DNA from 3 places in the Pseudoalteromonas sp. SG44-1 genome. Region 2 is predicted to be linked to each of the others. Evidence: predicted binding sites of a transcription regulator. Region 2 holds the regulator's gene; each other region holds the start of a gene.
The links. The regulator sigma-54, encoded in region 2, starts transcription at its own class of promoters, with help from an activator protein. The targets are predictions, from matches to a motif close to GTTGGCACGNNNNTNGNNT.
Positions count from the first base shown of each region.

Region 1: H5187_RS02290 (YggN family protein) is a predicted target of sigma-54. The motif match lies at 3,152-3,170, and genes of this name have one in related genera.
Region 3: fliE (flagellar hook-basal body complex protein FliE) is a predicted target of sigma-54. The motif match lies at 6,888-6,906, and genes of this name have one in related genera.

Region 1 is NZ_JACJEW010000003.1:99,893-110,014, forward strand. Features, by position in the region: gene H5187_RS02280 (DMT family transporter) at 1-653, opposite strand, end outside; gene H5187_RS02285 (PLP-dependent aminotransferase family protein) at 770-2,212, shown strand; gene H5187_RS02290 (YggN family protein) at 2,296-3,093, opposite strand; gene H5187_RS02295 (PA3496 family putative envelope integrity protein) at 3,501-3,689, shown strand; gene H5187_RS02300 (glutathione peroxidase) at 3,739-4,230, opposite strand; gene H5187_RS02305 (LysR family transcriptional regulator) at 4,326-5,198, opposite strand; gene H5187_RS02310 (iron-containing alcohol dehydrogenase) at 5,372-6,526, shown strand; gene H5187_RS02315 (AzlD domain-containing protein) at 6,554-6,853, opposite strand; gene H5187_RS02320 (AzlC family ABC transporter permease) at 6,853-7,557, opposite strand; gene H5187_RS02325 (cytochrome b/b6 domain-containing protein) at 7,681-8,337, shown strand; gene H5187_RS02330 (cytochrome c) at 8,406-8,858, opposite strand; gene H5187_RS02335 (DUF2721 domain-containing protein) at 8,984-9,454, opposite strand; gene H5187_RS02340 (S8 family serine peptidase) at 9,703-10,122, shown strand, end outside.
Region 2 is NZ_JACJEW010000051.1:8,790-18,911, reverse strand. Features, by position in the region: gene mlaD (outer membrane lipid asymmetry maintenance protein MlaD) at 1-69, opposite strand, end outside; gene mlaE (lipid asymmetry maintenance ABC transporter permease subunit MlaE) at 84-863, opposite strand; gene mlaF (phospholipid ABC transporter ATP-binding protein MlaF) at 863-1,678, opposite strand; gene H5187_RS18520 (calcium/sodium antiporter) at 1,934-2,905, shown strand; gene H5187_RS18515 (KpsF/GutQ family sugar-phosphate isomerase) at 2,931-3,902, shown strand; gene kdsC (3-deoxy-manno-octulosonate-8-phosphatase KdsC) at 3,902-4,453, shown strand; gene lptC (LPS export ABC transporter periplasmic protein LptC) at 4,450-5,004, shown strand; gene lptA (lipopolysaccharide transport periplasmic protein LptA) at 4,994-5,527, shown strand; gene lptB (LPS export ABC transporter ATP-binding protein) at 5,524-6,249, shown strand; gene H5187_RS18490 (RNA polymerase factor sigma-54) at 6,316-7,812, shown strand; gene hpf (ribosome hibernation promoting factor) at 7,841-8,128, shown strand; gene ptsN (PTS IIA-like nitrogen regulatory protein PtsN) at 8,133-8,585, shown strand; gene rapZ (RNase adapter RapZ) at 8,606-9,448, shown strand; gene H5187_RS18470 (HPr family phosphocarrier protein) at 9,477-9,749, shown strand; gene mgtE (magnesium transporter) at 9,873-10,122, shown strand, end outside.
Region 3 is NZ_JACJEW010000010.1:45,797-55,918, reverse strand. Features, by position in the region: gene H5187_RS06745 (flagellar hook-length control protein FliK) at 1-997, opposite strand, end outside; gene fliJ (flagellar export protein FliJ) at 1,127-1,573, opposite strand; gene fliI (flagellar protein export ATPase FliI) at 1,573-2,907, opposite strand; gene fliH (flagellar assembly protein FliH) at 2,926-3,744, opposite strand; gene fliG (flagellar motor switch protein FliG) at 3,748-4,788, opposite strand; gene fliF (flagellar basal-body MS-ring/collar protein FliF) at 4,781-6,496, opposite strand; gene fliE (flagellar hook-basal body complex protein FliE) at 6,517-6,849, opposite strand; gene H5187_RS06710 (sigma-54 dependent transcriptional regulator) at 7,028-8,506, opposite strand; gene H5187_RS06705 (PAS domain-containing sensor histidine kinase) at 8,503-9,615, opposite strand; gene H5187_RS06700 (DNA-3-methyladenine glycosylase I) at 9,756-10,122, shown strand, end outside.

The DNA.
Region 1 (10,122 bases), on a different contig from region 2:
ACTAATGAATACCAGTAGCTTGCTGGGGCCGACAGGCTAAAATCGGCACCGCTGATGATTACATATACAAATAAACCAATAGCGCTGTATAACATGCCCCATGCATTGCCCTGCATGACGCCAATACGTTGTTGAGAGTTACGCACGCTGATCATATTCCCTAATGAAGCCACAAAGGTGCCAGCTAAGGCTAGTAGCAAACCGACCAACGCCCCATTACTCAAGTCGAACTGCTGTAATTGTGGCCAAAACAGACTGATGATGCCTAATACCCCTATCAATGCACCTGTATAAATACGTTTAGCGATGGGTTTACCAAAAAATAATCGGGTATTTACAATGTTCATTAATAACAACATTGAAAAGGCGATTGATGCCATGGCTGACGTTAAATAATGTTGTGCCCAGTAAAGTACTAAGTAATTAAGGCCAAAGTTACACAATGCTAGTAATACGAAAAAGCCATGATCGCGACGACTATAATTCATCGGTAATTTTTTAATATTCACCCATACCCACATTAGAATTGCAGCCAAACTAAAGCGATAAAATAGTGAAACTTCAACGGCGATATCGCCAAGTTGAAATTCGATTGCGAGCCAGGTAGAGCCCCAAATTAAAACGGTTAGTGCATAAAGCACGATACTTTTCATGGCCTTGGTCCATTATGTCGATTAAGTGTTTATTTTAAGATACTTCTGTATACTTAACATACACAGAAAACTATAAATGCAACCTATACAGATTGTACGGCTTTAAGGTGTCTACTATGTCGCTGGTGATCAGCAAAACCAACCATGACTTTTTATATCAGCAAGTAATGCAGCTGGTGCGTGAGCTGAGTGAGCAGGGGACACTATTACCAGGCGAAAAACTCCCCTCATTACGTAAAATGGCCACTAAGCTGAATGTCAGTATTCCGACGGTGAAATTGGCTTACCAATCACTTGAGGCACAAGGTTTGGTTGAAGCACGAGAAAAGTCAGGCTATTTTTTAAAAACGGCACATACCCAGTTAGCGCGGCCAAAGCGGGTTAAACTCAATCGTGAGCCAGTTTCGGTCAACATGCAGGTATTAATTGAGCAAGTGTATGATGCAATTCATCAAGCCGATGTCGTACCGTTTGGCATTGCTAATCCTGTTGCTGCCGCTCCAACTGATAAAATGCTAAGTCGTACGATGCGCCGGGTTATGTCGATTGCCGGCAGTCGCGCCATAAATTATGGTGCGATGGATGGTTTTGCACCATTGAAAAAGCAGTTAATCCATCGTTATTTAGATTTTGGCATTGGTGTTGACTCGCAAGAACTTGTGATCACCAACGGTGCTCAAGAAGCACTGGCGATCGCGCTAAAATGTGTCACTAAAGTAGGTGATGTGGTGGCGATCGAGTCACCTTGTTATTTTGGTATCATTGAATTGATCGAAAGCCTGGGCCTCAAGGCGCTCGAGATCCCGCTGTGTCCTGATGATGGGATCTGGCTTGATGATCTGAGCCAGGCTTTACATGATCACGATATTAAAGCCTGTGTGTTCTCTACTTCGATCAATAATCCTGTGGGTAGTTTTATGCCTGATCATAAGCGTAAACAATTAGTAGAGTTATTGGAATCTCAAGATGTGGTGCTAATTGAAGATGATGTGTATGGTGATTTACATTTTACCCCGCAGCGTGGTACACCCGCTCAGGCTTACTCAACAAAAGGGTTGGTATTAACCTGTGCTTCGTTTTCTAAAACTGCGGCGCCGAGTTATCGTGTTGGCTGGTTGATTGCCGGAAAGTTTGCTGCCAAAGCGCGTCGCTATAAGCGTGCATTGAGTTGTTCTACTTCACTGATCAATCAATGGACGTTATATGAATTTATAGTCAGTGGTGATTATGATCGTAATATAAAACTACTGCGACAGCGTCTACGTTCTAATAAAGAACGAATGATCTGGTGTTTACAACAGGCCTTTCCGAGTACCGCTAGGATCAGCGATCCGCAAGGCGGATGTGTGATCTGGATTGATTTAGGTGCGGCTTACGATAGTGTAAAACTATTTCAACTGGCATTAGAAAGTGGCATTAGCATTACTCCGGGCTATATTTTTTCAGCCACCAATAAATACCGCAGTTGTATTCGACTAAGTTATGGTTTGCCATGGGGTGAAAAAATTGAACAAGCTATTATAAAGCTAGGTGAGTTAGTGCATTTAGCGAAGAAATAGCATGGCATAAAAAAGCAGCACCTTTAAAAAAGAGTGCTGCTAAAGGGATATCAAACTTTTAGCGTTTAGAACCTGAGTTCAAGTTAGTTATTTTGTTTATAACTAAATAATTGGTAGTCTTTCAATTCTGGAACTAGTTTAACTAATTGTTGCTCTTGATCAGCAATGGTTGAAAAATTACCGCACAGTGCATCAGCGCGTTTTTCAAGTTGGTTAGCTTGTTGCTCAACTTTGGCTTCAATTTCAGCCCCCATATTTTCCATGCGTTGTTCAAAGGCTTGCATATCGCCACCAGAGCCCATTAGTTCTGAACCTACAGCCATTAAAATACTACCCATCGATTGCATCATCGCAGCTTGTACAGCGCTTTCTATTTGCTCATCAAATTGGCTTTCAAAGTTTTCGCCAAACTGGCTAAAGCTTTGTTGGCCCATTACAAAAGCGCCTTGTTGGTAAAAGGTGTTTTGTACTTCTACCTGAATATCAGCCATTAATTCATTAATGCTATCTAGGCCATCGATATTAAATGCATTGGCGACTTCTTCAATGGCGACCCCGGCAATTTTAACGCCTTCAAGAGCAATGTTCGCGACTTCTGGTAATTGGCTACGCAGACTGTCTGAATAATTACTGATCGCTTGGTGTTGTTGACTGTTGAGTGTCAAAGTTTGGCCATCAATCATTAACTCGCCACTATTTATAAAAGTCATAGTGTGGTTATCAGCTGTAAAAATTTCTAATTCATTTGGCTTAATACGCACATCATTTTTAAATTCAACGTCACATGTGTCGCCGCTAAAAGAAATATTCGTCTCATTATCATTGTGTGCCATTGCCCCTGTGGCAATGAATAAAGAACTTATTAATAGTAATTTTTTCATTTTTATTTCCTGCTAATTTGTTGATTATGACCAGTACGCATTTAACGTATTTAATACTTATCAAGTTTAATGCCAATAATTATTGGCATTTAAAAACAATGAGTTAATTGTTTTTTTCCCTTTTTTAATTACATTTAAATGTTATAAAAAAGCCATTTTTTAGTCATTTTGACTAATTTACATTAATACATAAAAGATACTTATCGTTTCGATAAAAAACTCTCACTTTCCAGAACTCAAATTTAGCGCTATTTATTCACAATATCGACATAACACTATTTTAGAATTGCGTTATGGCTTTATTTTGGTGCTTTTTCATACGGTGAAATAGTGCTGAACATTTTTAATTTACCAATGATAGTGATAAAAAATCCTTAATTGGTCTCAAACACTTTATGGAGTGGGTTGTGGGTAAGACATTTAGTTACGATGCGCTAGATGACGATTTTGTTGAAGACGAGTACGAAATGGTCGGGCGTAATCAACACGACAAGAATAAGCAAAAGGTTAAGAAAAAGTTGGAAGACTACCTTGAGCAAAAACGCTTGCGTAAAAACTTGGGCGATGATGACTTAGATGAGTATTTAAACGACTAAGAGATAATTTAAATAAAGAGGCAATTTGCCTCTTTATTGCTTTTAGAGTTTAGATATTACTGCTTTTAAGGGCTTTGATAATAGCACCTTCGATTTGTTGCGGTTTGGTAAATGGTGCAAAGCGTTTAATTGCCTCGCCGTCGCGGCCAACTAAAAACTTAGTGAAATTCCATTTTATTTTGCGGGTTAAAAATCCAGGTAAGGCTGATTTTAAATGCCTGAATACGGGGTGGGCGTTTTCGCCATTAACATCAATTTTGCTCATCATCACAAAATCAACACCGTAGTTAATTAAACAACCTTGCGCTATTTCTTTTGCGCCGCCAGGCTCTTGTTTGCCGAATTGATTGCACGGGAAACCAATAATTACTAACCCTTGATCAGCGTATTTTGCATGTAATTGTTGTAAACCTTCGTACTGTGGAGTGAAGCCACATTTACTGGCAGTGTTGACAATTAACACAACTTTGCCTGCGAAATCTGAAAAATCAATGCTTTGGCCTTGCAGATTGCTGGCTGAAAGTTGATAGAAGTCGTTCATGTTGCTCTCTTGTTATTGTTGTTTGTTAAATTCTATCCTGAGTTGTGACAGACATACAGCTTAAATTATCATCATATTGCATAGACCATTTTATTTTAACTTGCATGATTAAAGCTTGTGAGTAAATGTTCAATCAATAATCGCACTCTGTACGGCATTAAATCTTTACGTGGATACACTAACCAAGAGGCATTGTCTGTTACCTGAAACTCATCAAGTAAGGTAATTAGTTGCCCGTTTTCAATATACTTATCAACAATATCAGTGGCTAAATGGGCAATGCCTAAGCCTGCTAATGTCGCAGATAATAGTGCGCGCGGATGGTTACTGCGCCAGTTGCCGGCAACTTTTACCTCTTTAATATCGCCGGCAAAATTAAATCGCCAACGTTTCCCCATGGCAATTAAGCAATTATGAGCGGTTAATTGTTGAGGCGTAGTTGGGGTTGGGTGATGTGCTAAATATTCTGGACTGGCAACGAGAGTCATGATTCGCGGGCTAAGTGGTCGTGCAATTAAGTTAGAGTCTTGCATGCGGCCAAAACGGATCGCTAAATCAAAACCTTCTTCAACTAAGTCGACATTACGATTGTTGAAGTCCATATCTACTTCAACCTCAGGGTAGCGTTTTACAAACTCAACAATTTTAGGTGCTACATGACATGCAACAAATTCACCAGCACCAGAAATTCTAATGATCCCTTTGGGTTTACGTTGCTCACCTTGCAGTTGATTATTAGCATCAATTAGCTCTTGTTTAATTGCTTTGAGCTTTACGGCATATTCGCGGCCGGCATCGGTGAGGCTTATTTTTCGGGTAGTACGTTGAAATAGCAATGAGCCTAAGCGGTTTTCAAGTTGCTGTACTTGGCGGCTAATATGTGAAGTTGATACTTCCATGACTTTGGCTGCTTTGGTAAAGCTGCCATGTTCAACCACATGTAAAAATTCATCAAGGCCATGCCACATAATTTAGTTCTCAAATATTAAGTAATTATAGTTTATACCATCTATTGTTGCAGCTGTGCAAAAGTGATTCTCTGAGCTTAGTCTTTAAATTAATGCTTAAATCCCTACAATTAGATGGTCACCAAATTTTAGCTCACACTAAATAATGAGCATCTCTAAGCAATGGAGCAAGCATGTTAAATTTCAGTTTTGCAAACCCAACCAAAATTCATTTCGGCGAACAACAAATCGCTTTAATTAAAAATGAGATCCCTGCAGACGCAAAAGTATTAGTTACTTATGGTGGCGGCAGTATTAAAAGTAATGGCGTCTATGATCAAGTCGTCGATGCGTTAAGTGAACATACGTGGTTTGAGTTTGCCGGTATTGAGCCTAACCCAAGTTATCAAACATGTATGAAAGCCGTTGCTTTGGTTAAAGAAAAGCAAGTTGATTACATTCTTGCAGTTGGTGGTGGTTCAGTCGCTGATGGTAGTAAATTTATTGCCGCAGCAGCTAATTATGACGGCGAGCCATGGGATATTTTATCAAAAGGTGGCGAGATTAAATCTGCTATTGCTCTTGGTGTGGTATTAACGTTACCTGCAACGGGCTCTGAGTCAAACGGCAATAGTGTTGTTTCAAATCTTGACACTCACGAAAAACTTGCATTTGCTAGTCCATTTGTATTGCCAAAATTTGCAGTACTCGACCCTGCAGTGACTTTTTCATTGCCTGAGCGCCAAGTGGCGAACGGTATTGTTGATGCATTTGTGCATACTATGGAGCAGTATTTAACCTACGATGTAGGTGCTAAGCTGCAAGACCGTTTCGCTGAAGGTATTTTAATGACCTTAATCGAAGAGGGCCCTAAAGCGTTCAGTGAGCCTGATAACTATCAAGTACGTGCAAATATTATGTGGTCAGCAACGATGGCATTAAACGGCTTAATTGGAGCGGGTGTACCACAAGATTGGTCCACTCATATGTTGGGCCATGAAATGACTGCGATGTATGGCCTTGACCACGCGCAAACGCTTGCGATTGTATTACCTCGTATGATGGCTGAGCAAACAGAAACTAAGCGCGGTAAAATCTTACAGTACGCAGAACGCGTTTTAGGATTAGATATCAGTGATGAAGATGCAGCAATTGAACAAGCAATTAATGCAACTGAAGCGTTTTTTCACAGTGTGAATATGCCAACGCGTTTAAGTGATTATAACTTAGGCGAAGAAGTCGCTGATAAAATTGTTGAGCAACTTGAACGCCACGGTATGACGGCTATTGGCGAACGTGGTCAGGTCACTCTAGATAAAAGCCGTGCTATTTTATTAGCCAGCGTTTAAAGCTACTTTTAGCGCATTACTAATGTGCTAATTTAAGATCAAAAATAAACCCATACCAACCAGTGTTGTGTAGTAAATGTTGTGCGTTTTATACGCGACAATAATGGCTGCTATTGCCGCACTGAGGTATGGGTTTTGCCAATCTAAATTTATTCCCTCATCTGTTACAAACACAATAGGTACCCAAATCGCGGTAAGTACCGCCGGTGCGCTAAAACTTAGAAACTGCTGCATTTTCGGGCCAACTTTAAATGGTAGGTCACGATGTAAAAATAAGTAACGGGTAAAAAAGGTAATACACGCCATAAGTAAAATAGTGCTCATCATCAGTTATGCTCCAATTTATCTTGGATACGGCTAATAAGGTAACCGATAGTCATCGCCGATAGTGCCGCGGCTACTAACCATAGTTCAAACCCCTGGCTTTTTAAAACGGTAGCGACAACACCAGCGCTTACAACCGTTGCCAATGTAGCGAGATTTTTAATACCAGGAATTACTAATGCAATAAAAGTTGCAGCAATAGCAAAGTCTAAGCCTAAATTAGTGAGATCAGGTAGCAGACTGCCCGCTACGATGCCAATTAATGTCCACAAGTTCCAAGTAATATAAAAGCTAAAGCCGGCACTGAGCGCGTAGATCAAGCGAGTTTTAGTTCGATAAGCTTTGCGATGATGGGAAAACGCAAACAGCTCATCAGTGAGTACAAAGCTTACCGGTAAGCGCCAACGCAGCGGCTGATCAATCACTTTATGACGCACCGCTAAGCCGTATAAAAAGTGCCGTGAGCTAATTATGAAGGTGGTGAATAAAATAGTTAATAAAGGCGTATTGCCAGCCATTAGCTCTATAGCGACTAGTTGGGCGGAACCGGCAAACACTAATAATGACATAGCTTGGGTTTCAAATGCGCTAAAGCCATTTTGTATTGCCAGTGAACCACATAAAATCCCCCAGGGGATCACTGCTAAACACAGTGGTAGCATATCTAAAAAGCCTTTTAGGAGTGCGCGTTTGGTGCTAAGTGTCATTAATATTATTCATTACGGTAATTAATGCCCTTAGTCTGCCATAGATCAATTAACCCTGAACAGCAAAGATGCTAAATTAACAAAAGTTTGAAATAATAAGCTTTTACGCAAAAGAGGTTAAGCATGCATAAAATTAAAGTATGGGATGGGTTTATTCGCAGTTTCCATTGGTTGTTAGTTATTGCAATTGCGGCGCTGTATTTTAGTGCTGAAGAAGGCATGATGGAATTACACTTTGTGGCTGGCTTTTTCACCTTAGCGCTACTAGTAACACGCCTTATTTGGGGCTTGATTGGTAGCAAAACAGCTAAGTTAAGTGCATTGTTTCATTTACCTAGCGCAGCACTAAAATCATTTAAACAAACAGATAATAAACCTGGCCATGGCGCAGCGGGCAGCTACATGGTGTTGGCATTTTTTATTTTATTACTGGCGCAGTTAGTAAGCGGCTTAATGACCACTGATGACATTTTGACAGATGGCCCATTAGTGCAGTATGTATCAAGTAATGTAGTTGAATGGGCCGGCTGGGTGCATCATAAAAACTTTGATTTATTGTTGTACGCGATTATTCTCCATATTGTGGCAATTGTAATTTATCGCATTAAAGGCAAAAATTTAGTCAAAGCAATGGTTACGGGCTATGCCGCTGAAAAAAATAATGATAGTAATGAAGAGCTAACAAAATCACCGTGGACTGCGATAATTATTTTTGTCGTTGTATTTGCGGCATTACTGATGACATGGGGCGCAGAACCTGTGGCTTACTTGTTTAGTTAAACGGTTCAACAGATCAAAAACGGCGCTAATTAAGCGCCGTTTTAGTTTTAAGATGATCGCATTAAAGATTAGTCTTTAAATGATGTGTGGCAATCTTTACAGCCTTTAGCCCATGGGCCAAATGCTTTAGCAATTACTTTTTTATCACCTGTTTGCGCGGCAACGGCTAGTTCATCAGCATATTGTTGGAATGCTACCGCTTTTTTCATAAAGGTTTCGTTATCGCTCCAAATAGCAGGTAATGCAGATGTTTCGCCTTTATCACTGCCTGCAACGAATGCTTCCCATGGCATTTTTGATAATGCAGCGGCATTATTTGCACGGTGCTTAAAACGCTCAGCATCAAAAGGTACTTTGCCCTTTAGCATGTCACCCATATCACCAATTTGGACACGGATCATTGAAAACGCCGCTTGGCGGTACTCAATGGCGTCACTAGGCTCTTCAAATACAGAGTTTGCTGTTGCACCAAATGTTAGTGCACAAAGTGTTGCACCTAAAAATAATTGCTTTAACTTCATTCCTTTTGCCCCTTATATGTAATTCATTGCTTGTATAGCAGCTGTTGTATATCAGCAAGTCAGATTATTCAAGTGTATTGCGGTTAAACTGAACTGTTATTGAATTATAAAACTAAGATCATGCCTTAATTATTTATATCAATGTCAGCAAAGATCATTCCTCTGCGCATACTACGGGTTGCTAAAAATACTTCACCCAGTAATGACATAAATGCACAAATAAGTAGTGCCATTGCGCCAACAAAACAACTGCCGATGGAAACACCTAAATTAACTGATTGGATATGAGACAAAAATAACAGCATGACCACGGCGCAAACAAGTACCGCACTTAATACACTTAAACTAAAGGCAATATGGATACAGCGAGAGCGTTTCAGCAGTGCTCGTAGCTCGGTTGTTAGCGATGAATTAAACTCTTCATCGGTACTTACCTTTAATTTTCGTTCAAGTTGACGAGCACGGTCGGTAATTCGAGCTAAGCGATTAGATAAAACGCCCAGCGTAGCAGCAATACCAGTAATTAAAAAAACCGGCGCAACGGCTGTTTGGATTACTTTTGCCATTGTTAAAATATTTATAACATCAGAGTTCATTGGTTCCCTTTTAGGTATATTGGTGTGCTTTAGTTCTATTTGTTTACAAACATTTACATTTTCACTTTTCAGTTTTTAAACATTAAAAACAGATGTTTAGTGTTATTTTTTCGGTTTTCTATTTGCCTTTGTAATTTTAATGTAATCGAGTTGTTGTTATTTTGGGTGTTGAAGTTCTATATTAGTCTCGCACTTAATTTATGATCACCAATAAATACAATAATACATAACATATCCTAGGGGAAATCATGTCTAAGAATCTAATAAAAAGAACGGCGGTTGCAACCGCTGTAACAAGTATCTTAGTTACAGGCGCTGTAAATGCAAATACAATAAATAACAGCGTACTTAAGCATACCAGCTACACGCCAGTATCACAGACCGATATTGTAAATAAAAATCAACCATCAGCATACCTTGTTGTTTTAAAAACAAAAACAGCAGCTGATATGATGGAGCAGGGTGTCTACAATGTTTCTGATGCTCGTCAGAGCTATAATCAAGTTGCAACGTTACAAAGCCAAGTTCAAGATAAGCTATTTACCCTTGATAGCAATGTAAAAGTACTTGGTTCAACTAAAATTTTGGCGCCGACGTTAATTGTTCAAGCAAGCCAAGGTGCACTAGATAGAATTGCAAAAGACTCGCGTGTAGAGCGTGTTTTACCT
Region 2 (10,122 bases):
CATAGCAAAAGCTGCTATGCCTAGCGCAACAAAAAAACCAACTAAAATTTCTAATTTCCGTGAATTCATTATCTATACCTTTATTAGCTAGTAAACATTACCGCTGTCAAAATAAAATCAAACCCTAAAACAGCCAAAGATGAGTGTACAACTGTCTCTGTTGTTGCTTTACTGATCCCTTCAGAGGTCGGTATACAATCGTAGCCTTTATAAAGCGCAATCCATGTAACCACGATGGCAAATACAAAACTCTTGATCATGCCATTTAAAATATCTTGCTGAAACGATACTTGTGACTGCATGATTGACCAAAAACTCCCCGTATCTACACCCAACCAATCAACACCCACTAAATGAGCACCAATAATTGCAACTGCTGAAAATATTAACGCCAGTAATGGCATACTGATAAAGCCCGCCCAAAAGCGTGGCGCGATAATACGTTTAAGAGGGTCAATGGCCATCATTTCAAGACTTGATAACTGCTCAGTCGCTTTCATTAAACCTATTTCAGCGGTTAATGCACTACCAGCTCGCCCGGCAAACAATAATGCTGTAACAACAGGGCCTAACTCTCTGAGTAAACTCAATGCTACTAATGGACCTAAGCTGTCCTCTGCACCATAACCAACTAGTACGGTGTAGCCTTGCAACGCCAATACCATACCAATGAATAATCCCGACACCATGATAATCAATAGTGACTGCGAGCCGACCATATATAATTGTCGTATTAAAAGCGGCGTGCCTTTTCTAAAATTAGGCAAACTCCATAACGCACCTATCAACATCTGAGTGGAGCGACCAAGTGCAGCAAATCGTCCTAACGTTTTATGACCTAGCATTTGCAAAAAATCAAACATCAGCGGCGCCCTCCCAGTAATTCTTGTTGATAAGGTTGAGCAGGAAAATGAAACGGCACTGGGCCATCAGATAATCCTTTTAAGAACTGCTGAACTAGGGCCGATTCATGATTACGCATTTCATCCGGTGTACCGCTACCAATAACGCCTTGATCGGCAATAATGATAACGTGATCGGCAATGCTCATCACTTCTGTTACATCGTGAGTTACGATTAATGATGATAATCCAAGCACTTGATTAAGCGATTTAATCAACTTAACTAATACCCCCATGGAAATTGGGTCTTGGCCTGCAAATGGCTCATCATACATAATTAATTCAGGATCAAGTGCGATTGAGCGCGCTAATGCAGCACGACGTGCCATACCACCTGACAGCTCAGAAGGCATTAGATCTTGTGCGCCACGCAAGCCAACAGCTTGTAATTTCATTAGCACCACAAGGCGAATTAAATCTTCACTTAGACGAGTGTGTTCACGCAGCGGAAAAGCGATATTGTCAAATACTGACATATCGGTAAATAATGCGCCGCTTTGGAACAACATACTCATTTTGGTTCGCGCCGCATAAAGCTCTTTGCGCGACATGGCAGGAATGTTATTACCTTCGAATAAAATAGTGCCGCTATCTGGTTTTAATTGACCACCAATTAAACGCAACATGGTGGTTTTACCAATTCCGCTTGGTCCCATAATTGCCGTAATTTTTCCTTTCGGGACACTAAAGCTCATATTTTTATATATGCAGCGATTGCCCCTAGAAAAGCTTACATCCTTGATTTCTACTATTGGTTGCGACAAGTCGCTCTCCATTACTATTTTCACTAGTTCACCTATTTTAAGCGTTTTTACAGCAAGATGGAAAAAACAAATCGTAAAATTTTGTAATATTCTATGTAATAGCGCTGCAAACCTTACAGCAGTAGGCTTAACCGTCGCTTAAATAATTATTCTCAGTCCAAATCAGGCCATAATCTAACAAGCTACGCAGATTCTTTTATTTATACTTTCAGGTTGGCTTTTGTTACTATTTGCAGTCATCTCATTTTGAATAATTGGCGTAACGTAATGGTGACTTCTTTTGTCATTTTAATTCTCGGATTTGCAGCTCTAGTTTGGAGTGCGGATCGCTTTGTTTATGGTGCTGCGGCACTGGCAAAAAATTTCGGTGTTCCTACTCTTATTGTTGGCTTAACCGTTGTTGCGATGGGCTCGTCAGCCCCTGAAATGATGGTCTCAGCATCAGCTGCGCTTGCCGGTAAAACTGACACTGCCGTGGGTAACGCCGTTGGCTCAAATATCACTAATATTTTACTTGTTTTAGGTATTACCGCGCTATTGCGCCCACTCTCAGTATCATCAATGACATTAAAACGCGAAATGCCGCTTGTACTACTAGTGTCAATCGCTGCCTGGTATGTATTTTCTGATAACTACTTTTCATTTGCTGAGGGCGTTGCATTAATCATTGGCTTTGTGGTCTTTATTGCGGGCTTAGTTATTATTTCTATTCGCGCTAAAAACCAAGCTGATGACCCATTTGTAAGTGAAGCCTGTGAAGACGTACCAGATAACGTGCCCACCAAATCGGCTTTATTTTGGTTAATTATTGGTATGATATTACTGCCTGTCAGCTCACATTTTTTAGTTGGCTCAGCAGTTGATATAGCCAAATACTTTGGCCTAAGTGATTTAGTAATAGGGTTAACCATTATTGCTATTGGCACCAGTTTGCCTGAGCTGGCAGCCTGTATTGCTGGGGTATTAAAAAACGAAGATGATTTAGCACTGGGTAATATTGTTGGCTCAAATATATTTAACATTTTAGCTGTGTTGCCACTGGCTGGGATTATCAACCCTTCAATTATTGATCCTTCAGCTGCAAACCGTGATGCCTTAATAATGATTGGTGCCACCATAGCCCTTATTGCTATGTCCTTGAGTTTTAGGGGCACAAGACGCATTAATAGAGTTGAAGGTGGCCTGTTATTGGTCGCGTTTTTAATCTATCAAGGTTATATTTTCAGCCAAGTTGCTTAATGCTAGCCACAAAATGGATAACACAATGACGCAGTTAAATTTTATTGAACAAGGTAAGCGGGTGCTAGAAATAGAGCGCCAAGCACTGCTTGATATAACCCAATATCTAGACGAAAACTTTAATCAAGCTTGCCAATTGATGTATCAATGTCACGGTAGGATCATAGTAGTCGGTATGGGGAAATCAGGGCATATTGGTAATAAAATTGCTGCAACACTGGCAAGCACTGGCACGCCTGCGTTTTTTGTCCATCCGGGTGAAGCAAGTCATGGTGATTTAGGGATGATCACTCGTGATGACGTGGTTATGCTTATTTCAAACTCAGGCGAAACCAGCGAAGTACTGAATATTATTCCGGTTATTAAACGTATTGGCGCAAAAATGATCGCCATGACAGGTAACCCTGAATCATCAATGGCAAATTGGGCTGATGCTCATGTATGCATCAAAGTAAGTCAAGAGGCCTGCCCATTAGGACTCGCTCCGACTGCAAGCACGACTGCAACACTTGCGATGGGTGATGCAATAGCCGTTGCTCTGCTAGAAACCCGTGGCTTTACCGCCGATGACTTTGCGCTATCGCATCCTGGTGGTAGCTTAGGTAAACGTTTACTATTGTGTTTAAAAGATATTATGCACAGTGGCCCAGCAACGCCTATGATCAATGATAAGCAATGTATCAAAGATGCATTAATCGAAATGTCGGCAAAAGGCTTAGGTATGACAGCTATTGTTGATGACACAGGGCAACTTGCAGGGCTTTTTACTGATGGTGATTTACGGCGAATTTTAGAGCAACGAATAGATATTCACAGTACTTTGATAAGCACTGTCATGACCCGCTCTTGCACTACTGCAACTGCTGATATGCTTGCCGCCGAGGCACTCAATATCATGGAGAATAAGCGTATCAATGGCTTAATTGTAGTTGATGATAAACACCACCCTATTGGTGCTCTTAATATGCAAGATTTGCTCAAAGCAGGAGTTTTATAATGCAGTTTGCTGACTTATATCAGCCACTTTCAGATGATGCTCGCGAGCGAGCACAAAAAATCAAACTCCTGATCTGTGATATCGATGGGGTGTTTTCAGATGGTCGTATTTATCTTGGTAACCAAGGTGAAGAACTCAAAGCGTTTAATACTAAAGATGGCTTTGGTATCAAAGCACTGATCAATAGCGGTTTTGAAGTTGCCGTGATCACCGGTCGTCATTCACAGATAGTTCAGCAACGGATGACTAGCCTGACAGTACCGCATATTTACCAAGGCCAAGAAAACAAGTTGCAAGCTTATCAACAGCTCAAGGATAAATTGCAGTTAAGCGATGAACAAATCGCTTACATAGGCGATGACGGACCTGACTTGCCGGTAATGGAATTGGTTGGTTTTGCGGTGGCAGTAAATGATGCGCATCCACTAATCAAACGCATTTCACATTATACAACCATGCTACCTGGTGGCTTTGGGGCGGTGCGTGAACTCACTGATTTATTAATGCTCGAAAATGGTAAATCATTAACCAGCGAAGGCACGAGCTCATGAATAGTGCGCGTTTAATATTATGCGTATTATTTGTCGGCTGCATGGTATGGCTGTGGTATCCGTATTTTTATCAAAGTACCGCCATAAAACAACACCAAGAAGATATAATAGCAAAACCTGATTATACTGCGGTGGCATTAAAACAAACCGCATTTGATGAACAAGGTAAAATTAGCCACAAAGTAACAGCTGCAAAAATGGAACTCTACCAACAGTTAGGGTTCACTTACTTTGAACAACCTATTTTTACACTCTATAATCAACAGCAGACGTGGCAAATTAATGCCGATGAAGCCACCTTATATGAAAATCATCAATTAATTTTAGAAGGTAATGTGGTTGCTAAAAACCTGACCAATAATGCCATGATTGAACATATAAACGCAGATAATATTCAGGTTGATATTGAACTACAAACCATGAGTTCAGAACAACCAGTTGAATTAATCGGACCAAATTTAAAAATCACTGGGCGCGGTCTCCATGCCGACTTAAAAGCCGAAGTGGTAGAACTAATTAACCATACGCGAACCATATATTATGACCAATAAATTTGCTCACTTGCTTGTTATACCAAGCTTATTCATTGCTTTTGCAAGCTTTGCTGAAAATACGACACCACCTGCAGATCAAGTCTCTATCAGTGCTGACACGCAGCTTGCCCAACTGAAAGACAATATCGGTATTTTTGAAAAAAATGTTGAAATCATTCATGGTAACCGCCGTATCAAAGCGGATCGACTTGAAGTCCATAAGCGCGAAGATTTAGGCGATAACAAACAACTACTTGTCGCAACTGGCAGTCCGGCTTACTTTGAAGAAAAACAAACTGATGGCACAGTAATGAGTGCCAGTGCTGATGAAGTCCGTTACGATGTCGCTAAGCGCTATTTAACCTTGGTTGGCAATGCACAAGTCACTCAGGCAGGTCAAAAAATCAATGCCAAAAGCATTACCTATGATATGGACCAGCAACTGATCAGTGCTGAAAAAGGCGCAAGCTCAAGCGATCGTGTGCACACCATTTTGGTACCAGTAGACAGTAAAAAAGACAAATCTAAAGGGCAGCCATGAGTACATTAAAAGCTGAATTTCTAGCAAAAAGCTATAAAGGTCGCCAAGTTGTAAAAAGCGTGGGTTTAGAAGTTAGCGCAGGCAGCATTGTTGGCTTATTGGGTCCTAATGGCGCTGGTAAAACCACCACCTTTTATATGATTGTGGGTTTAGTTCCAAGCGACAAAGGTAAAATCAGTATTGATGATAATGACATCACCTTACTGCCAATGCACAGTCGCGCACGGTTAGGGATTGGCTACCTGCCACAAGAATCATCCATCTTCCGTAAATTAACTGTTTATCAAAACCTGATGGCTATTTTAGAAACTCGTAAAGAGCTGAATAAACAAGCCAGAGAAGAAGCGCTCGACAGCTTACTTGATGAGTTTAGCATTCAACATATCCGCGACAGCCAAGGTATGGCATTATCTGGCGGTGAACGTCGTCGAGTTGAAATTGCACGCGCTTTAGCCGCAAACCCAAAATTTATCTTACTTGATGAGCCTTTTGCTGGCGTTGATCCTATTTCAGTGTTAGATATAAAGAAGATTATTGAACACCTTAAAAACCGTGGTATTGGCGTGCTTATTACCGACCACAATGTACGAGAAACCCTTGATGTTTGTGAAAAAGCCTACATAGTTTCTCATGGGGAGTTAATTGCATCAGGTACCCCTGAGCATGTACTCGCCGACCAAACAGTCCGCGATGTTTACCTGGGCGAGCAATTTAGGCTATAAAGCCACGCTCGGCTAAGTATCTGCTAGACTTAACGATGATAACAATAAAAGGATTGTTAGAGATACATGAGGCAATCACTCCAGCTGCGCATGGGCCAGCAACTTACAATGACACCACAGCTGCAACAAGCAATTCGCTTATTGCAACTCAGTACATTGGATCTCCAGCAAGAAATTCAAGAAGCGCTCGACAGCAATCCATTGTTAGAGCTAGAAGAACATGAATATTCAGACGACACGGCTGGTAAAAACGAACAAAAACAAGATAACGATGACTTAACCGTTAGCGCATCAGCAGACGACAAGCCAAGCGAATATGAACAAGAAAGTAGCGAAGCATTAAGTAAAGAGACCTTAAGTGACGAAATGGCTATGGACGTCACCTGGGACGAATACATGAGTGCTGCGCCAAATACGTCATCTGGGCCAATGCCTGAAGATGAGTCAATTTATCAAGGTGCCTCAACTGAAACCTTGCACGAATATCTAATGTGGCAATTACAACTCACACCTTTTAGTCCAACCGATGAAGCCATTGCCATTGCGATTGTTGAAGCCGTTGACGATTCAGGTATTTTAACCTTGAGCTGCGAAGACATCGCAGAAAGCTTAAATCAAGGTAATAACGAAGAAGAAATCGAACTCGACGAAGTGCAAGCAGTGTTAAAACGCATTCAGTTGTTTGACCCTGTTGGTATTGCTGCGCGCAGCCTACAAGAATGTTTATGTATTCAATTAAATCAATTTGATCCTGCAACTCCTTGGATTAGCGAGACAAAAATGATTTTAACTGATCATATCGATTTATTAGCTAGTCGTGACTATCGCACTTTGATGAAAAAGACTAAGCTTAAAGAAGATGAACTAAAAGAAGTAATGACACTGATCCACAGCCTTAACCCAAAGCCTGCGGATACCATAGTACGCGAAGAATCAGAGTATGTTATTCCTGACGTTTCGGTGAAAAAAATTAAAGGTCGCTGGGTGGTTGAACTCAATCCAGACAGCATGCCAAAAATTAGAGTGAACAGCCAATATGCGGCGATGTCACGCTCTGTAAAATCAAGCACTGACAGCCAATTTATACGCTCGCATTTGCAAGAAGCTAAATGGTTTATTAAAAGCCTAGAAAGTCGTAACGAGACGTTACTCAAAGTAACCAACTGCATTGTTAAACAGCAGCAAGGATTCTTTGAGCATGGCCCTGAGGCCATGCGCCCTATGGTACTAAACGACGTTGCCGAAATGGTTGAGATGCACGAATCAACAATTTCTCGTGTAACCACCCAAAAATACATGCATACCCCTCGTGGTATATTTGAGTTAAAATATTTTTTCTCGAGCCATGTAAGTACTGAGAACGGCGGCGAATGCTCATCGACAGCCATTCGAGCATTGATCAGAAAATTGATCAGTGCAGAAAACTCAGCGAAACCATTGAGTGATAGTAAAATTGCAGATATATTGGCAGAGCAAGGTATCAAAGTAGCTAGACGGACTATTGCAAAATACCGCGAGTCACTGGCTATTCCACCGTCAAATCAACGTAAAAGTTTGATTTAAGGCGTAAAATCACAAGAGGAAAATGCTTATGCAACTAAATTTAACTGGTCGTCATGTAGAAATTACTGATTCATTAAGAGACTATGTAAACAATAAGTTTGCCAAGCTTGAAAGGCATTTTGATCATATCAATAATGTCCATGTCATTCTTGATGTAGAAAAGCTAAGCCAAAAAGCAGAAGCCACATTACATGTCAGTGGCGCTGAATTATTTGCCTCAACTGAGCACCAAGACATGTATGCAGCCATTGACGGACTAATCGACAAACTTGACCGTCAGGTAATTAAACACAAAGAGAAGCACGCTCGACACTAACACTATGAAATTAAGCTCACTTATTTGCCAGGACTGCAGTAAAGCTGCGGTCCTTTTTAATAGCAAAAAACGGATCATTGAATTTATCAGCCAATTGGCTCATGAACAACTTCCTCAGCTATCACAACAAGAAATCCTCAACGCACTACTGTCGAGAGAAAAACTAGGTAGTACGGGTATTGGTCGTGGTATTGCTATTCCTCATGGCCGTATGAGTGGTGTTGAAAACCCGCTAGCAATAATTATAGTGAGTGAATCACCGATTGATTTTGATGCGATAGATAATCGCCCAGTTGATATATTTGTAGCTCTCATCGTGCCAGATGGTGATAGCCAACTTCATTTGAAGACGTTAGCCACAATTGCTGATAAACTCAACGACAAAGATTTTTGTAAACAACTACGTAGCGCAAAAACAGACCAAGATTTGTATCACGTAATTGCTGCGCAATCGTAGCCAAATGAAGGAGAATTTACATGGAGTTAATCATCATCAGTGGGCGTTCTGGCTCAGGTAAATCTGTTGCTCTGCGTGTAGTAGAAGATCTTGGCTATTATTGTGTAGATAATATTCCGGTAAACTTATTACCTTCATTAGTGCGCAGTGTCTCTGATAATTATGACAAAATTGCCGTCAGTATTGATGTCCGTAATTTACCGAAAGAGCAGGAAGAATTTAACGATATTCTTGAATACTTGCCTGGTTTTGCAAATCCGACGCTATTTTATTTAGACAGTGATGATCAAACCCTGATCAAACGTTTTTCTGAAACTCGCCGCTTACACCCATTATCTTTGGACTCTTTGCCACTGGATTTAGCTATCAAGCAAGAAAAAGTATTACTTGATGTATTAACTACTCGCGCTGACTTTATACTTGATACCACTGATCTGAGTGTCCACCAGCTTGCAGAGTCAATCCGTGAAAAGATTTTAGGGAAAAAAGATAAAAAACTAATCATTACCTTTGAATCATTTGGTTTTAAATATGGTATCCCAAAAGAAGCTGATTATGTTTTTGATGCACGCTTTTTACCAAACCCACATTGGGAGCCTGAGCTTAAGCCACTTACAGGCCTTGATCAGCCAGTAAAAGATTATTTAGCCAGCCATAGTATCGTACAAAAATTCACTTGGCAGATCCAAACCTTTGTACAAACTTGGTTACCGCATTTGGAGCGTAATAACCGCAGTTACTTAACAATTGCTATTGGTTGCACCGGTGGTCAACATCGCTCAGTTTATCTAGCGCAAACTATAGGTGAAAGCTTCTCGATGAGCCACAGCAATGTGAAAATTCGCCATCGTGAACAAGAATAACAACTCACGTTTACAGTAAGGAATGTTGATGCGTTTAGAAGATACATTTTTAATAAAAAACAAACTCGGTTTACATGCTCGCGCAGCCAGCGTATTAGCGCAATTAGCTGTGCAGTTTGATGCCAGCATCACACTTCATCAAGATGACAAACAAGCCGCAGGCGATAGCGTACTCGGCTTAATGCTATTAGAAAGTAGCCAAGGCAAAGAAGTTAAAGTTGTATGTGAAGGCCCGGACGCTGAACCTGCTCTTGCAGCAATTGGCGAGTTGATCGCACAACGCTTTAACGAACAAGAATAGCTCGTAGTCAGTACCACTAAATTGCGTTAAACTAAATAAAGTCGTTAATTAAACAGACCAAGCGCGTTAATTACCGACAACTGTTACCCTACCTATCAAGCGTATTAATTTTTAAGGACGCCAATGCCAGAAGCTTTTGAACAAGATTACCCACTACAACAACTAAAACAAGTGACCAAGTCACTTAACAGTGGTCAATTTGTTCAAGTAAGGCGTATGTTGGCAAAAACAGCTCCGTGTGACACCGCATTATTACTCGAGTCATCCCCACATAAAATTCGTACCTTGCTATGGCAACTGGTTGATCCAGATGTACAAGGTGACGTACTCGAAGAACTCTCAGAAGATGTTCGTTTAGGGATCATTGCCCAAA
Region 3 (10,122 bases), on a different contig from region 2:
ACTGTTCAGCTGCTTTTTCTGATACATCAGTTTGAGAGCTTGAAGCAACACCTTTAACCGCTTCAGCGTCCATTGCTACTTCAGTGGCACTTTTGATTGCTTGTTTAGCGTTAGCAGTAACGTTAGTAACTGCTGCATCTGCACTTAGTGCTGCGCTCTGTTGAGGTTTTCCTTGCTGAGCAAGCATAGCGTCGGAACCTTTAGCTAATACTTCACTGTCTTGTGGTTTACCTTGGCTTGTATTTCCAGCAGCAATTATTTGAGCTGCGTCATTGTCAACTTGCCCGCTTTTTAACGTAGTTGTAGTCGCAACTGCTTGTTGGATTGTTGGCTGCATTGCCATCGCTTTATTTTGCGATGTCTCTTTTGCGACTTGAATATCATCAATAATAGGAGTAACTGCATCATCAGGCGGAGTGTTCCCCTTTAGCTGAAGTTGTTTATCAATTGCCTCTGCCAGCACCTTTTTTTCTGTAAGTAACGATGGTTTTAGCTGTTTATCGACTAATTGTGCAATCGGATCATCAGTAGCAGGAGTCTCTGTATCAATAATAGGCGTAACATCATCAATTGGACGGGCTCCAGTGACTTTAACAAGCGTAGGGTCTATTTTTTCCTCGCTGTATTTCCCCAACTTTGAAAGTAATGAGGAATTTTCGACAGTTGGCGTATTATTTACCCGAGTGTCCATGTTATTAGCCGCCGTTATTTGCGCAAGCATTGCATCACCAGACATCGCATTTTCATCACTGTTGTCAGCAGACGTTTCTTGTGCTTTTTCAGCAACAATTACGGCTTCTGCTGAACGTGCCTCAGCACCCGTTGAATTAACCTTTATAGATGTTTCCGCAGCATTATTGGCACTTTGTAATTGGCTAAAAAAGTCACTATCAGTGCTTTCTTTATCTGCTGCTGCACCACCTTTGGCACTGTCTTTTTTATTTAACTGAACATCCTGCTCAGTTGAGATAAACACTGAAAGATCACTAATAGCCATAATTCACCTAGATTAAAAGTGGCAATTTGCCGCCGCAGTTTGCCAGAATAAATACTTATTACATTAAACAAGCAAATAATATGCCTAAGCTGATTTGAATTAATAAATAACCCTATTTTGGGCAATAGGCTATAAAACGCGACGTCTTTGGTAAAATTGATTTGCGGAAAATTCATCAAGCATTTTTTGTTCATTTTTTTGTGCGATCACATTCGCTTTAAGTTGCTGTTTTTCTATTAACTTAGCAACCGCTTTAGCCTTAATCTGCTGTTTCAGCCATAAACTTTGGCGTTGTGAGACAACTTGTTTAGCAGTACTAACTGTATTCGCTTGTTGACGAATGGCTTCTTCGATTTTGGCAATGAAAGCATGATATTGACTAAACCCGGCGCTACTTAAACCGGACTTTCCTTTTACATGTAATTGCTGAGTATATTCTAAGCGAAAGTTATTCAAGCCTTGCAATTTTTGTTGATTGCCTTGCAAGTTTTGCTGCGCTTGTAAATAATTTATCCGTAAAGCTTCTTCTTTATCATTTTCTATTTTCAGCAATAAACTGAGCTTATTGGTTGCCATTATGCTTGTCCTAATAATTGCGCAAGCCCTTGTAGGCCATCGTCATAGCTGATCACATCCTTCATGCCTTGTTGTAAAAATGCATTCACTCTTGGCATCATATTAATGGCCTGATCAAGCATTTGGTCGGTGCCTTTTTGATAAGCACCTAAAGTAATCATATCTTTATTTTGCTGGAACATTGAATACACTTGTTTTAACACTCGCGCTTGTTGCATATGTGCTTCTGAGACAACTTGTGGCATCACCCGTGAAATCGATTTTTCTATATCAATAGCAGGATAATGACCACTGTCAGCGAGCTCTCTGGATAACACGATATGACCGTCTAAAATGGCTCGCGCCGCATCAGCAATCGGATCTTGCATATCATCCCCTTCACTCAGTACAGTAAAAAACGCTGTGATAGAGCCTTGCCCTTCGCCGCCATTACCAGCACGTTCCACCAGCGCGGGTAGCTTTGCAAACACTGAAGGCGGATAACCTTTAGTCGCTGGTGGTTCACCAACCGCAAGCGCTATTTCGCGCTGCGCCATGGCATAACGCGTTACAGAATCCAGTAGCAATAAAACATTTAAACCTTGATCGCGAAAGTACTCCGCGATAGTTACCGCACTTTCACAGCCTTTTAATCGCATTAATGGTGATGCATCAGCGGGCGCGGCAACTACGACAGAACGTTTACGCCCTTCCACACCGAGTATTTCTTCGATAAATTCTTTTACTTCGCGGCCACGCTCCCCCACTAAACCAACAACTATTACATCCGCTTCTGAGCCTCGGGTCATCATACCCAGTAATACCGACTTACCCACGCCTGAGCCTGCAAATAGCCCCATGCGCTGGCCTTGGCCAACAGTTATCACTGAATTAATAGCGCGTACGCCAACATCCATCGGCTGCGTAATTGGTCGTCGAGATAATGGGTTAATGGAATTTTGTGCAAATTTTAAGTAATGCTCTGCTTTAATAGCTCCAAGCCCATCCAACGGACGCCCTAAGCCATCAACAACACGACCAAGTAAACACATACCAACAGGCAGTCCGGTATCATTTACTTGTGGGATAACTCGCGCACCAGGTAGTACACCAGAAATATGGTCATTTGGCATCAAGTAAAGCGTCTGGTCATTAAAACCAACAATTTCAGCATCAACAAAACCATGCATGGTTTCAATTTTACATTGGCTGCCAACTGGCGCGCGTAATCCTTTCGCCTCTAATGTTAACCCTACAACACGGGTTAAAATTCCCGCAACAGCAGGCGTTGGACTATGAATATGTTTTTGATACTGTTGTAAACGTTCACTTAATGGGCGTGGTTGAGAACTCATTGCAAACCAAAAATAGCGTTAGATACCACTACTATGCAAAAAACTATCCAACGTTTCTTTGACGCGGGTTTTTATAGTCATATCAATAGATGATTGTGGTGTTTTTACTTGGCAACCACCGCGATCTAAAGTCGGCTCTGCAACTAACTGCCAATGGTTTTCAGCTAGTGCAGCTTCACCATAACTATTTTTAACCAGTTCAATGTCTTCAGGGTGTAAATGAATACGCACACTTTGCTGCTCATTGGCTAACGCATCGATACACTGCTTTAAACTTTGCAAAATAATTTCAGGGGAGGTTTTAATTTCTTGATAAACTAACGCTTCGGTTAGCATTACGGTTAACTGTACAAGTTGCTTTTCGGCGTCATCATCGACTTTAGCTAATGGCGCTGACAAACTATCCAACAATGCTTTTAGACCCGTTAGCTGTTCTTCAATCAGTGGTTTTACTTCTTCTTGACCTTGTGTTTTACCAAGCTCAATGCCTTCTTTATAACCGGCTTCTTTTCCCTCACCTACGCCTTTTTCAAAACCATCAATATAACCCTGCTCGTGGCCTTGTTTTAAGCCTTCTTCGTAGGCATCTTGACGAATTCGTTCCAGCTCAGCCATCGTTAACGAAGGCAGCTCAGGCTCTTCGGGCTCTAGTGCTTGTTCACTTTCTTCAAGCTCTTTACGATATAAATCGGCCAGCGGTGTACCAAACGCCGTTGAACGACCATCGAATTTTCGAGTGTCTTGCGTAACATCTGGAATTGGCCAGTTTTCTAATAATTCATCAACTGCTTCACTGGCTCGTAAAGGACGACCTTGATATTGAGTAGGTTTGCTCATGGTTTACAAGAACTCCTCACCACCACCACCACCAAGCATAATTTCACCTGAATCAGCGAGACGACGTGCCGTAGATAAGATCTCTTTTTGCGCGGCTTCAACTTCGCTGATCCGCACAGGTGCCATTGCTTCTAAATCATCAGCAAGCATCTCTGCAGCCCGTTTTGACATATTGCCGAGGATTTTCTCTTTCAATGCATCATCTGTACCTTTGATGGCTTTCATCAGTACATCTTGTTGGACTTCTCGCAAGATAGCTTGAATACCACGATCATCAACATCCATTAAGTTTTCAAATACGAACATTAAATCTTGGATTTGTTGTGACATCTCTTCGTCATGCTCGCGGATTGAATCCATCAACTGACCTTCAATATTGGTATCGAGGTAGTTCATAATATCAGCCGCCGCTTTCAAACCGCCCATTTTCGCAGCTTGCGCACCAGCTTGTCCGGCAAATTGTTTTTCCATGATCTCGTTCAATTCTTGTAAAGCCGCAGGTTGTACTTCTTCAAGGTTGGCGATACGCATGGTTAAATCTAAGCGCACTTTTTCAGGAAACTGCGCTAAAATTTCGGCCGATTGCTCAGGCTCCAAATAAGATAAAACAATCGTTTGAATTTGCGGATGCTCATTGCGAATAATATTGGCAACTTGCTTTGAGTCCATCCATTTCAATGAATCAAGGCCTTTGGCACCGGATCCCATAACAATTTGATCTATGAGGCTTGCCGCTTTATCTTCACCAAGTGCCGCAGTAAGCGCTTTTTTGATAAAATCTTCTGATTGGAAGCCAATCGTACTAAAGCTTTGTATTTGTTCTATAAATAAATTGTGCACGGCACTGATTTTGGCTTGCGATAGATCATCTATCGCCGCCATTGCCATACCCACTTTTTGCACCTGTTTAGGTTCAAGGTGCTTTAATATTTGCGCTGCATCTTCTTCGGATAAGCTTAGCAATAAAATTGCGGCTTTATCTACACCGTCTAATTTATCAACATCAAACGCTGCTGGCAGTTGTTTTTGTTCTTGATCAGTCATCTTCAGTTAACCACGCTTTCACAACTTGTGAGGAGAGTTCTGGCTCATTTGCTACTAAGGCACGAACAGCTTTTAATAAGTCTTCATCGCCATGTAGGTCTGGTAACTGTAGTGTACCATCACTTGAGAAGCCAACCGAAGCAGAATCAAAATCTTTATTTAGCATATCTAGGGTGTTATCACCAATATCTACACCAGAACTAAGCGCATCATCATCATACTCTTCAAGGGTATCATCTGGGTAAATCAAGCGTTTCAGCATAGGTTTAACCACCGCCATGATTAGCACTATAATAACCAATGCGCCAAGCACTAAACGCACAACTTTCATAAACCAGTTTTGTTCCCACAGTGGTACTTCAATAGCTAAGTCCATCGGTTCACGTACAAACGGTACTGTCACTACTTCTAATGCATCACCACGCTGTAAGTCAAAACCCACACCACCTTGCAGTAAACGACGAATATTTGACAGTGCTTCAACTGAGCGAGGCTCCATAGTCGTTTCACCATTTTCACCCACTTTTGCCACATAATCGACTGCCACAGACACACTAATTCGACGAATAACACCACTTTGCTGACGTGTATGGGAAATAGTAGTATCAAGTTCATAGTTACGTGTCGCCTCTTTATGAGTGCGACTGGGTGATGAACCAGAGCCTGCACCACCTTGACCGGCAACTTCAGGAATATTCGAATCCACTGGGGGCTGATTTGTCAGCGCGCCAGGAATACCGATAGCTAACCCGCCGATGTTGTTTTCTTCAAAAGTGGTTTCGCTGCGTACCGCTGGTAAATCAGGGTTGTAGCGTTTTTGAGTTTCTTCAATCGCGCTAAAGTCCATACTTAAATCGACTTGTGCAGTGTAGTTACCCATGCCAATAACTGGCATTAAGATACCATCTATTTTATCTAGATATTCTTGTTCACGTTTACGTTCAATATCGTATTCTTTACGTGAGCGAGCAGCTAACGCACTTTGCGATCCTGAATTAAGTAATCGGCCATTTTGGTCTGTTACAGTTACTCGTGACGGCTCTAAACCTTGCACTGCTGAACCAATAATATCAACAATGGCGTCCACTTCTTCACTACCGAGCATACGACCACGTTTTAAAGTTAATACAACTGTTGCGGATGGTTTTTTCTCACGACGAGCAAAAACATTTTCTTTCGGGATTGCCAATAATACTTTAGCACGCGTGACATTTTGTAGTTCCTCGATCGTGCGCGCAAGTTGTTGTTCACGACCGTGCTTTAAACGTTCACGCTCTAAACGCTGACTAACACCAAAACCCATATCTTGCATGATAATATCAGTACCCGAGTTCGGCGCTTGCTCAATACCTTCGCGGGTCATTAACAATTTAATATTTTGATATTCATTTTCAGGAACAGAAACCACATTGCCATCAAGTTGATAGTCAATTTTTTGTGCATCTAAAAAATCGAGCGTTTGAATTAGCTCTTCCGTTGGCATTTTTCCAAGTGGACGCATATCTGGTTGACGTGCCCAAATAATCACAAAAATAGCGATCGCTAAACAAATCGCTAATGCAATAATTAAAGTGACCTGACGTAATACATCAACGCCGTTTAATGCACTTAAATAGCCTGACTTTTGTTCTTGTTGATCGTCATTATCAGTTTGGTCGATACCGCCGCCGGCCAAAGCAAGATCTGTTGATTGATTAGATTGCGCCACAATAATTCTCCACTACCTAGTTAAACAGGCATGTTCATGATTTCTTTATAGGCTTCTACAAGTTTGTTACGAACTTGTACAGTGGCTTCAAAGGCAACCGATGATTTTTGTGATGCGATCATCGCATCCGCTAATGACACATTTCGGTCGCCCATTTCAACCGCTACGACTTTTTGTTTTGCATCAGCTTGAAGGCCATTCACGGTATTGAGTGCATCACTTAACAAATCGCCAAATTGGGCGCTCGAAGTAGGCTGCGCCTGCGTCGGTAATTTGTTTACTTGATTACTACGACCAGCTTCGAGAGCCATAGATTGCATTTCTTGAAATAATGCGCTGTTTTGAATTTTCATAATTGTCTCTGACGATGCAGTTTACTAATAACTTAATAAAGCACAAAGCATGCCAACTAATAAATTAATTAATATCAATAGCTTGAGATGTGTTTTTGTTGTCAGAGTTTTGACAAGTTTACGCCCAGCAAGGCTGAGCGTAAATTAAATAGTGAAGGAAAACAAAAATTATAGAGGCTTAAGCAGGTAAGGTGATCCCCAAATCACGCATTTGTGCCAATTTATAACGTAATGTTCGTGGGCTGATCCCTAATGTTTCAGCTACATCTTTACGCTTGCCTTGACAACGATTTAGGGTCTCTAAAATAATTCTATGCTCTTTATCTTTAAGTTCATCTTTGTAACTTCCCGAATCCAAGCTTGGTAATTCTTCACGCAGCTGATTGCGTTCTGCTGTCGCTTTTATTGCTGGCGCTTGCAGATCATAATAAGCATCATTAGTTGGTGAACTTGTAACCGCCGAAGTAGTGTTTTCTGGTGCTGAATTAACCGGCACTAAACTTGCTGATAAAGCCGCAGTTAGAGGAGTCTGGGTTAAATTTTCAATAAAAATAGCACTTTCGTCAATCATATCACCGTGGCGTAATATCAACGCACGCTGGATCACATTATCCAGTTCACGCACATTACCTGGCCAAGTATGAGCTAATAATTTTTTCTCTGCCGGTTCGCTAAGTACAGCGATAGGCTCTTTGCTTTTATTGAGATGACGTTCAATTAAATGCTTTGCCAACACGACAATATCGCCTGGACGTTGACAAAGTGGACGCCACATCAACGGAAATACATTTAACCGATAATATAAATCTTCTCTAAACTGGTGCTTAGCCACAGCCTCTTTTAAATCACGGTTACTGGTAGCCAAAATACGCACATCTAGCTTAATAGTTTTGCGACCACCTAAACGTTCAACTTCGCGTTCTTGTAATACACGTAGTAACTTAGCCTGTAGGCCTAAATCCATCTCAGTGATTTCATCAAGTAAAATTGTGCCACCTTGTGCTTGCTCAAATTTACCCGGACAAGCTTGAATCGCACCAGTAAACGCGCCTTTCTCGTAGCCAAATAATGTAGCTTCGAGCATATTTTCAGGGATCGCAGCACAGTTTATTGCGACGAATGGCTGCTCTGCGCGATCTGATTTATCATGGATAAAGCGTGCGAGTACTTCTTTACCTGAGCCACTAGGACCAAGCACCATCACACTGGCATCCGATTTAGCAACCCGACTTGCAAGTTCTAATAGCTGAATGCTACTCGGATCGGCGACAATCGGGCCATCAGTTTCTTTTTCTGGCTCAGGTAGATAGCGGCTTACCATATTAAGTAGCACTTCGGGCGCAAACGGTTTGGCCATATAGTCAATTGCCCCTAACCGCATAGCCTCAACAGCATCATCAATAGTCGCATACGCTGTCATCATTAAAACCGGTAGATCAGGGTAATTAAGATTTATGCTGCGCAGTAAATCAAGACCACTCATCGCGCCCATTTGCACATCGCTCACGACCAGCGAAAAGCTGTCTTTTTTAAGTAGCACCATAGCTTGCTCAGCACTGTCAGCCGCAACGCAATCTATTCCAGACATTTCAAGCGTATCAATCAAGGCTTCACGAAGCCCTGCATCATCTTCAACCACTAAAATCGTGTTGTTCATATTGCCTCCGCCGATGTTGACTTTGTACAAATAGGTAACAGTAAACTAAAGCAGGCTCCGCCTTGAGCATTGTTCGTTACTGCAACTCGTCCTTGGTGTGCATTTGCGACTGAACTAACTACCGCTAAGCCTAAACCTGTGCCTTGGCTTCGGGTAGTAAAAAATGGTTCAAATAATTTATCAAGTAAGCTTAAATCGACCCCAGGGCCATTATCACTTACAGTAATACACACTAGCTCGGGGTCACTCGCATCCCGCTGCGCACTTAATTGAACGAGTGCATTACTGCCAATGACTTGAATACTATTGTGAATAAGGTTTTGAATGGCACTGGCAAGCGCAGTTTTATTGCCCATTATCTCGATATCAGGCTCAGGTAAACTGACCTGAAGTTCACTATTATTAAGTGCGACCATAGCATCAGCGCCAGTTTTCACTTCAGTTAATAATTGCTGCATGGAAACATGTTCAACAACTTGCTGATCGCCACTTTTTGCGAACAACAACATATCGTTTACTTGGGTTTCGAGATCTTTTAAACGCGACATTAACTTAGTATGAAAATTGCCTCGCGAGCTTTCGGGTAACCGCTTTGAACCTAAATTAGCGGCATACAAAATCGCAGCAGACAGTGGTGTTCGCACTTGATGTGCCAAAGATGCCACCATTTTACCCAATGCACTTAAACGCTGCATATGTGCAACGCGTGTTTGTAGACGACGCGTTTCGGTTAAGTCAGTCATTAAGATTAATTGCCCTGGCTCTGGCGCTAATGCCGTTATTTCTAACTTAATTAAGCGTCCATCTTTTAGCGATACTTCATGGCCATCATCTTGTTGGGGCCGAAACGAGCGCTGGATCACACTGAACCACTTTTCACCTTCGAGTGGCTCCCCTAGCATGTCTGTTGCAATTTGATTAGCTTTAGCGATCAAACCGCGACCATCAAGCACCACAACACCCGCAGGCATTGTATCTACTAAATGACTTAACCAACTGGCTTGCTGGCGTAATTCACTTAACTCACCAATGTACTCTTCTTGCAGTAAACATGGGTTATACTGGGTCGCTGTGATAAATTGTGGTTTTAAGACATTAGCTAAGGCCATAATGCATTCTCGTTTACAGGATCTAACTAGCTAAATGCACAAATTGTACCAACAATTATATTGATTAATTTCATTTGCTTAGCGTATAAATAACGCGACAAAAAAATGACAAACTAAAATAAGCAAAGCAAGGAGACACTATGAATTCAACAAATTTATGTCGCTGCCCTTGGCTCGATACCAGTAAAGATGACTATGTTGCCTATCACGATGATGAATGGGGGATCCCAGTATATGATGACCAAACACTTTTTGAATTTATTACTCTGGAATCAGCACAAGCAGGATTAAGTTGGTATACGATTTTAAAGAAACGTGATGGCTATCGTCGTGCATTTTTGGATTTTGATGTAGAAAAAGTCGCACAAATGAACGAGCACGATGTTGAACGATTAATGCTTGATGAAACAATTATACGTAATCGTTTAAAAATTGTAGCAACTATAAATAACGCCAAACGTTTTATTGAAATTCAGCAAGAATTTGGCAGCTTCAGTAACTATCAAT